3 regions of the Bacillus aerius genome follow, and region 1 is predicted to be linked to each of the others. Evidence: riboswitches for the same ligand, from Rfam matches in the RefSeq annotation. Region 1 holds a riboswitch; each other region holds the start of a gene.
What was found. Region 1 has a riboswitch for S-adenosylmethionine ahead of M2353_RS05970 (methionine biosynthesis PLP-dependent protein). Riboswitches for the same ligand answer to the same signal wherever they lie in the genome.

Region 1 (3,119 bases):
GTTCATCAATTTCGATCTCTAACGGGACTTCTTGTTCTTTTACGAAAACTTCTTTTCGAACATAATAAGCATCTTCTCGTTGTGTTTGTTCTTTTACGATGACTGTATTCAAATGTCTTTAACCCTCTTCTCCTAAGATAAATGTTTCATAAACGGTCCAAGAACCGTTCTCTAATTGATATAAAAGGTGGAAGCGGTCAACCGTTTCCTCGTGGTCAATTTTTCTCAGCTTCAATGTGCCTAGAACGTCTGAATGCTCATCGTCTGATAACTTTTGAGCCACTGTCACATGCGGAACAAATGCATATTCAGGTGTACCAGCAAGCGGATCAGTGTACAACTTCTCATTGAGAGTCATTAATTCTTCGTTCGGTTCTACTTTCATATAAATCACGTTGTTTACAGGAGCGAATGAACTGAATTTTTTAATACGTAACGTAATAGGAGAAGCATTTTTTGCGTACTCTCGCAAGGTGGAGACGACCTCAGCTGCTTCTAGATCCGTTAATTCAAAAGGTGTTCTTAATGTTAAATGAGGTGGTATGAGTGCATAGTTCGGATCATAACGTTTCCGATAAGAGTTCGCAATGTCTTGCAATTTTTTTGATGGAAATAAAACAACTCCGTATTTCATCATGTTCCCTCCTGATTAAGAAAGTATTTATTATTTTTTATTATAACAAAATTCAGTTGATTAACGAATATGGGAGCATTCTTTTTAACGAAGGTGAAATGAGCGGCTGCCAAAACGTCCATTTATGATCGCCTTCGAATGTCTCAAATAAATAATCCGCACCGGACTTCTCCAAAAGGACCTTTAATTCTTCGTTCGGCTGAATAAAGTCTAGCACTTGCCCATCTGTCGTTTTCACAGCTGTTTCTTCTAACCCGATTTGATGGATAATGGCATAATGAGCAAGGGATGATGACTGTTTGACTGCTTGCAGAACCGACTCATCCACGTAAGGAGACTGCAAAATCAGTCCGCCAAATAACGAAGGATAATCAATGGCTGTCATAAGTGAGATCGTAGCACCTAATGAATCACCAATAAATGTACGACCTGATCCAACTTGATACGTTGGATAGTGTTCATCAATATACGGAACTAGTTCATTTGCCAAAAAGCGTTTATACGCCTCGAACTTTGGTCCGTCTGGATGATACGTATTTCGTCTTTCAGTAACATTTTCATATGGGACACCAATGATAATCGAGCGTTCCATTTCTTTGTTTTGCATTAATTCTTCCGCTTGTCTGCCTATTTTACCTAGACGGAAATAATCATGACCATCTTGTGCAATGATGACATGATATGTATAAAGGGGGGAGTAATTGACTGGCAAATAAATCAAAATGGTCATATCTGCCCCAAGTTCTTTTGACTGTAAGGTTTCTTCTTGAATGATGCCTGTTTTCTTCACCATAATCCATTCCTCCAGCTAACCAAATTCATCATAAGTGAAACGTTTCCATTCATTGTAACACGAAAAACAGCGTTGTTCCTATATGCTAACATGCAATCAAATTGGCTGACATCCAATCTGCTACAAAATACAGAAAATTTTAATTAATCGTTACATTTCCCCTTGAAAAATGAGGTTTAATGCGTTACAGTATTAAGAATTAGAACAGACAGACAACACATTCTTATCGTGAGAGGTGGAGGGACTGGCCCTTTGAAACCTCAGCAACCGGTATGCATCACTTCATGTGATGTACCAAGGTGCTAAATCCAGCAAGCAGCTTTTTTGCTTGGAAGATAAGAGGAAGCGATTAAACCCCTTCTTCTTATGAAGAAGGGGTTTTTCTGTTTTGAAATTAGATTTTTACTTAGGATGGTGTCAAATGACAGAACATGTGGAAACGAAGTTAGCGCAAATTGGAAACCATAGCGAAGAGGTGACTGGTACTGTCAGTCCTCCCGTTTATCTTTCAACAGCTTACAGACATAGAGGCATTGGGGAATCAACAGGATTTGATTATATTCGGACGAAAAACCCAACAAGGCAGCTTGTAGAAGATGCGATTGCTTCACTCGAAGAAGGAACGGCCGGTTTTGCCTTCAGTTCGGGAATGGCTGCCATCCAAACGATCATGGCGCTGTTTGAGAGCGGGGATGAACTCATTGTTTCATCAGATTTATATGGCGGTACATACCGTCTATTTGAAAACGAATGGAAAAAGTACGGACTGCGCTTTGTTTATGATGATTTTTCAGATGAAGACTGTTTACGCTCTAAAATGACGCCAAATACAAAAGCCGTCTTTATTGAAACGCCAACAAACCCACTCATGCAGGAAGCGGATATTCAAAAGGTTGCGAAAATCGCAAAAGAACACGGTGCATTGGTCATTGTGGATAACACCTTTTATACGCCCGTCTTGCAAAAACCGATTACACTTGGAGCGGACATTGTCATTCATAGTGCCACCAAATATTTAGGCGGACATAACGATGTTCTTGCCGGACTTGTCGTCACAAAAGGAGAGAAGCTATCGGAAGACATGTTCCAGCATCAAAACGCCATTGGGGCGGTTTTATCTCCATTTGACTCATGGCTTTTAATGAGAGGAATGAAAACATTGGCGCTGAGAATGCGTCAGCACGAAGCAAATGCGAAGGAATTAGCTGATTTTCTAAAGCAGCAGCCTGAAATTCAAGATGTCCTTTACCCAGGAAAGGGAGGCATGCTGTCATTCCGAGTAGCCAAAGAGGACTGGGTCAATCCATTTTTGAAGCAGCTGAAAACGATTTGTTTTGCTGAAAGCCTTGGCGGAGTCGAAAGCTTCATTACGTATCCTGCAACGCAAACCCATATGGACATCCCAGAAGAGATTCGCATCGCAAACGGTGTTTGTAACAAATTGCTCCGTTTCTCAGTCGGGATTGAGCATGTGGAGGATCTAAAAGCAGACCTGAAACAGGCACTATCAAATGTGAAAGAGGAGGTACACACGAAATGACCACACATGATTGGACACTCGAAACACAACTCGTTCATAATGCGTTTAAAACAGACCGCTCAACAGGTGCAGTCAGTGTACCGATTCAACATGCATCGACGTTTCACCAAAGTAGCTTCGATGACTTTGGTCAATATGACTACTCCAGATCA
Region 2 (3,119 bases), 340 kb from region 1:
CTTTTAAGAAAAGGCTTACCAACAAATAAGATAGACTAAGTGATAAGAAAGGTGACACAACCCATACCTTCAGCATTTTTTTCACAACATGTTTATGAAAAATGTTCGGTCCACCCTTTGCCATACCAAGCCCAATAATGGACGAGGAGGTAATTTGAGTAAGGGGAACAGGGAGTCCGAATATAGAGCTGACGATGACAAGTCCTGCACCGGTGCTCGATAATAGAATGCCTTCACCCGTTTGATAGCGTGTAATTTTCTTTCCATTTGTTTCTAGTACCCTTCTTCCTAGAAGCAGCGCCCCAATGGCCACAAAGATTCCGCCGTAAAGGGTTCCTTGCCCGACTGATAAAACACCTGACGCGACAAGCGGGCCGACCGCATTGGCGACATTGTTCATGCCGGCTGAAAACGCTTCTAAAAACCCACTGATAATCAAAACAACAGATAAGATCAATGTTCCTTTTTTGGATAATGTCCGTTTAGGGAACAATCTGATGATTTTGACAACAGCAAAGGTAAAAACAAAGGCAACAATCGGAATAATCACCCAAAAAGAGACAATGACTAAGATCGATTTCACATACAGCACTTTATATGCGGCTGCCACACCGACCACAGCTCCTACTGTGACCTCACTTGTGGATAAAGGAATGGCCAAGAGATTCGCTATGAAAAGTGATAATGCGGCCGAGCCAATGATGATACACACAATTTCAAGTGTGATGACAGATTCAGGCATAATCCCGGAGCTGATCGTTTTGACGACCTCGCCGCCGCCAATCACTGAACCTGCTAATATTCCAACTGCACAAACGCTGAGCGCGTATATTGGCTTTTTGATCGCACCTGAACCATATGCGATGCCCATCGAAGCGGCTGCTCCGCTTGCGCCAATATTTAAAGCAAAGAATAAGCTAAATAAAATTGCGGCGATTTCCATACATTATGCTCCCTTACTCATGTAATCCGCACTCAGTCTTTGCTGTCCCTGACCATCTTCCAGAACGCAAATCATCAGCAGTAAATGCCGGCTGTGTACAAGGTGCACACCCGATGCTTGGATATCCTTGGTCATGCAGCGGATTATAAGTAAGATCCTCTCTAGACGCATATCTCCATATGTCCTTCCACGTCCAGTGGATGAGCGGACATACTTTGACTGATTGGAATTTTTCATCCTTATTTAAGAAGTTCGTACCTGCTCGTTTAGGCGACTGCTCTCTTCTTAAACCAGACAGCCATGCCGGATAGCCAGATAGTGCCTCTTGCAATGGAATGACCTTTCTCATATGGCAGCAGCTTTGAGGATTCGTTTCCCATAATTTATCACCATGCTGCTCATTCTGCTCTTCCACCGTCAGCTCAGGTGTTTTCAGCACGATGTCTAACCCAGGATATCTTTCCTTAACTGCATCAATGGTGTCGTATGTTTCCTTGAAATGCAGACCTGTATCTAAAAAGACAATTCTTGCATCTTTTTTTACTTTCGCAATAAGATCGATCAGGACAATGCCCTCAATGCCAAAACTGCATGCATAAACGAGCTGATCACCATAGTGGCCGTACGCCCATTTCAGCACAGATAGGGCCCCTTTATACAAATCGTCCTCTTGAAATGTAATGGACGGCTCTTGCCAATTTTCATAAGTTAACATTGTTTCTCCCCTTCCGGAGTACTGCTTCTATTGCTATTCTCCGCACTACTTTAATCTGATTTTTTCATTTTTTTCCACTTGAATCACTTGACCGTCCTGAACGACCAACGTAATTGAACCGAATTTCATATCCCCAATCAGCTCTTGCATATGCTTCACTAAGTCCTCATCCTGGTTTTGTTTCAGTTCCATCTCCTCTTCCTCCTCACCGTTAAAATAAAAAAACTTTCTTTCAGTCCGAAAGAAAGATGAGGAAGCTCACGATTTCCTTATCTTTCAAAATAGAATCATTTTGCAGGAAGTAGCACCTTGCAAATCGCAGGTTGCCGGGCTTCATCGGGCCAGTCCCTCCACCTCTCTGGATAAGAGTTTTAATTTGTATTAAATATTAACACAATTCAAACAAAAGTCAACCCGACTTTATTGATAGGATTAGTTTTTATTTAAATTTGAGTCTATTTTACTATTTTTAACCAAATAAAAAACTGTGCAGCGCAGCACAGCTTTTTTAAAACAAGACAAGCTTTTTAGACCGTTTCTTCCATCCAAGATTCAGACGAAGGATCCTGTCTCCAGCGTTTTAGTTTATTCATAGCAGAAGGCTCGATTGCTTTTAGCTCAAGTGCCACTTCTGTCAGTGTGTCATAGTCTGTCAGCGTGACATAGGGAATGTTTTTCTCTTGAAAAGCCGCAGCTGCTTTTGGCAGTCCATAAGTGAAGATCGCAACAACTCCGAGTACGTCACAGCCTTCGTCTTCTAGAGCAGCCACAACTTCAAGAACGCTGCCTCCAGTTGAGATGAGGTCTTCTACGACAACCACCTTTTGTCCAGGTGATACGGCTCCTTCAATTTGATTTCCTTTTCCGTGTGCTTTTGGTTTACTTCTTACATAACACATCGGTACATTCAGACGATCAGCTGCTAATGCCGCATGAGGAATGCCAGCTGTAGCTGTACCTGCGACAACTTCCGCTCCTTCAAAATGAGTGAGAATCAAGTCTTTTAAACCTTCCGCAATGTCCCCTCTGACCTCAGGATAAGACAAGGTGAGGCGATTGTCACAGTAAATCGGTGATTTGATACCGCTCGCCCATGTAAATGGTTCGTCTGGTTTTAAAGAGACAGCTTTGATTTGTAATAAATGCTTCGCGATTTTCGTTTTCATCCGGCAGTCACTCCCACTCTTTCAAAATTTGTTGATAAGCTTCCACTGGGTTTGTGGCTTTTGTGATCGATCTTCCCACAACAATCTGTGAAACACCCTGTTCTTTGGCAAAGGCAGGTGTCGCCACACGCTTTTGGTCATCCGTTTGATCATTTGGTAAGCGAATTCCTGGCGTCACAGTGAGAAAGGAAGGAGAGATTTGTTCATGAAGCTGTTTTGATTCATGAACAGAGCACACCACACCATCAAGTCCACTTTCATATGCCAATTGTCCATAATGAAGCACCGCCTCTTG
Region 3 (3,119 bases), 2.4 Mb from region 1:
AATGTGAAATTTGCTTGATCTAACGCTTTGACTCCTGGGAATTCAATCGAAATGTTTTTCATATGAACAAGCGGCGTTGTCATAGGTGTCCTCCTTCTCTCCTGATCGTCAATTGAAAAACGAAACACCCTCTATGAAAAGAGAGTGCACGTAGTTTATTTTGCATAATGCTTCCTCAAGGTCTTCATCCAGTCTTCTTCAAAAGCAGTCGATGATCCGAATCCTTTTACTTCATCTGCAAGATTGACCATATTGATGGCCTTTCCTGCATCCTGAAGCTGCTTTTGTGAAATGAGAGAGGCCTCAAGGTCATAGGAAGATGGCGTTTTCTCGCCAGCTAGTTTCTTCGCAAGAATCCTTACGTCGATTGCGCCAATGAGCTTCGGATCGACAGCGGCAGTGTACTTCCAAGGACTGTCTTTCGCAGTCATTTCTTGCAGATCGGCATTAGACACATCAATACCGTATATTTTCACTTCGGTTCTTCCTGCTTCTTTTAAAGCTCTTGCGGCACCAATCGCAAATGCATCCCACGTGGCAAAAATCGCATCCAGTTTACCCTTTGGATATTTATTTAGCATAGCCGCAACCGCATTTTGTGTTTGAACTGATGTATCAGAGGCCGCAACGCCAAATCGGTCAAGTTCCTTGATTCCTGTATGCTGTTTGAGCGTTTCTTGGTACACCTTGTTTCGTCTCACCATTGGAGGGAATCCGTCTACCCAAAGATACGCAATATTTGCTTTCCCTTTAAAATCAGCCACGAGTGCATCTAATGATTTTTCTGCTAATTGCTCGTCATCTTGAGACGTCACTGTGACCCCTTTGATGTCCTTCAGCTTCGGATTTGAATCAAACGCCACAACTGGAATGCCCTTCGCTGTGATCTTCTTCACATCAGCGACTGTCGCCTCATCATCCCCATGAGAGATGATAAAGCCATCATAGTTTTCTTCTAGTGCTTGAGAAATGGCATCATGAAACTTCGCCGTATCACCATTTGCCGTGTAGACATCTACTGTAAAGCCTAGCGCTTCACCTTCTGCCTTCGTTCCTGCTAAAAACTGAGCAGTATGATCGTCCCCGCCAATTTTACGGATGACTTTAATTTTTGCTCCCTGTCCTTTTGCAAATCGCTTCGGGACATTGTCAAAGGAGACCTTTTCGTTTGCATTAGCCTTTGAGCCTGCGCTTGATCCCGTACCGCAACCAGATAATAGCACGGTCAGGACCGTCAATAATACAAGAGATGATGTCCAATATTTACGTTTCATTGCTGTTCCTCCTCAAGTTGTTTTATTTTTCACATCGGAAAACTAGGTAAAGAAGTGGAAATATGCCTGTGAACCCAGTCTTTTGATTCTAAAAAAAGAGATCAAAAAAAGCCTCTCTTGATAAAGAGAGGCTTGATCACCGTTGCATGAAACATGTATCGGGAAGTCTTCCTCTCTTATCTGTCAAAGCTGTAACAGCTTTGCAGGAATTAGCACCAATTTCTTAAATAGAAACGGTTGCTGGGCGTCATAGGGCCAGTCCCTCTGCCTCTCTTGATAAGAGATCCGTTATGAAATTTGTTTTAGTTGAAATGTCTTCTTTACTTTAATGTGATGTCTCATCAATGTCAATGACTTTTTTGAAAATTTCTAAAATGATCACTTGCACCGAATACCTTGTTTAACTGCCGATGATTTTCTTAGCAGGTGATGATGCCTTAAGACGGAAATCATATTTTTTCTCATTCACAAATTGGGGATTAAGGTGTGCTGATCCTTTATCTTGACCGCTTTTCGAGCGATACGTTTTGTAGCCTTCCAGCCATTTCCCGCGCCATACCCATTGTGAGGCTTTTGCACCTTTGCGGTCATCGTAGACATTCTTTTGGAATGTATTCTTCTTGTTCACTTCGTAGAGATTCACGACTAAGTAATGCGAAGCACTGGCTGTCATGATATTATTCGTGATTCGATTGTTCACCGATTGATATTGCATGAGCAATTGACCGCCTTCTAAGCCGGCTGTGTCATTTTTGTACAAAATGTTATGGGAGATGGTCGTGTTTGTGGTTCCGCCCCGCTTCTTGTCATAGCCGCCAATGGAGATGCCTGTATAACGATTTAAATATACTTGATTGTGCTCAATGCGAATGCGTTCGGCCATCTTCCCTTTATGTTCACTTGTGACCTCAATCCCAAGGTCATTATGATGGCTGATGTTATGATCAATCACGATGTCTTTCCCGCCATCCACATAGATTCCTCCTGCGGAGATGTCCTTGCCGTACGCTGGATTCCCAACACTCGTAATCTCATAAACTTTGTTTCTAGATACGACACCATTTCGCACTTGATCATACTTTTTAGAAGGTGCGACATTCTCAAAACCAATTAAATCAATCCCGATATTGTCCGTATGCCGGACTGTATTATGTGTCACGCGGAAATTTTTCACGTTTCCGTTTAGCACAAGGGCTTCACTAAAACCCAACTTTAACTTTTCCACAGTGTTTCCTTTGATTTCGATGTCTTCAATGGCTGCAGGTGCTTTCGTTCCATAGACCGCAATGCCATGAGCATTCCCATTTTGATGTGTCGTCTGAATGTCGTACACACGGTTGTTAAGCAGTTTGACGCCTTTGCCGCTTCCTGTGATGAATATACCAATGGGTGTCACATCTTCTTGATTCGTTTTAATATGACCGACTGTCAAACCTTTCAGGGTGATATAGCTTTTTTGATCAATCTTCACAAGACCACCGTCTGCTTGATTTCCTTTAAGAGATGCTCCGCTAATGACAGGCTTCTCTTTTCCATACGCTTGAAAAACAACTGGTGCTTTCTTTGTTCCAGAATGGCGGACAATCAATCTCTCTTTGTATGTACCGCCTCTCATATAAACTGTTGTCCCAGCTTTCGCGATACTTGCCGCTTTTTTCAGCGTACGGAAAGGCTTTTGCTTTGTCCCTGGATGTTTGTCGTTCCCATTTGCTGCGACGTAATAGGCAGTACCTTGCTTCGCACCAGCCTCCTCCGTCATCGCTTGACAGCCAAAACTAATGGCGGTCATCAATAAAATCAATAAGGCGCCTGATATCATTCGTTTCATCTCGTTGTTTGCTCCCT

Region 2: linked by a shared signal. The riboswitch ahead of M2353_RS07755 (DUF2292 domain-containing protein) and the one ahead of M2353_RS05970 (methionine biosynthesis PLP-dependent protein) in region 1 are both predicted to bind S-adenosylmethionine.
Region 3: linked by a shared signal. The riboswitch ahead of M2353_RS18310 (sugar ABC transporter substrate-binding protein) and the one ahead of M2353_RS05970 (methionine biosynthesis PLP-dependent protein) in region 1 are both predicted to bind S-adenosylmethionine.

The regions. Positions count from the first base shown of each region.
Region 1 is NZ_JARYHO010000001.1:1,170,081-1,173,199, forward strand. Features, by position in the region: partial or broken gene M2353_RS05955 (GNAT family N-acetyltransferase) at 1-112, opposite strand, end outside; gene M2353_RS05960 (YjcG family protein) at 119-634, opposite strand; gene M2353_RS05965 (esterase family protein) at 687-1,427, opposite strand; SAM riboswitch class I at 1,648-1,769, shown strand; gene M2353_RS05970 (methionine biosynthesis PLP-dependent protein) at 1,849-2,967, shown strand; gene metC (cystathionine beta-lyase) at 2,964-3,119, shown strand, end outside.
Region 2 is NZ_JARYHO010000001.1:1,505,246-1,508,364, reverse strand. Features, by position in the region: gene M2353_RS07765 (sulfate permease) at 1-943, opposite strand, end outside; gene M2353_RS07760 (phosphoadenylyl-sulfate reductase) at 957-1,658, opposite strand; gene M2353_RS07755 (DUF2292 domain-containing protein) at 1,704-1,808, opposite strand; SAM riboswitch class I at 1,925-2,027, opposite strand; gene pyrE (orotate phosphoribosyltransferase) at 2,186-2,824, opposite strand; gene pyrF (orotidine-5'-phosphate decarboxylase) at 2,832-3,119, opposite strand, start outside.
Region 3 is NZ_JARYHO010000001.1:3,521,057-3,524,175, forward strand. Features, by position in the region: gene M2353_RS18305 (sugar ABC transporter ATP-binding protein) at 1-83, opposite strand, end outside; gene M2353_RS18310 (sugar ABC transporter substrate-binding protein) at 156-1,274, opposite strand; SAM riboswitch class I at 1,448-1,557, opposite strand; gene M2353_RS18315 (right-handed parallel beta-helix repeat-containing protein) at 1,675-3,102, opposite strand.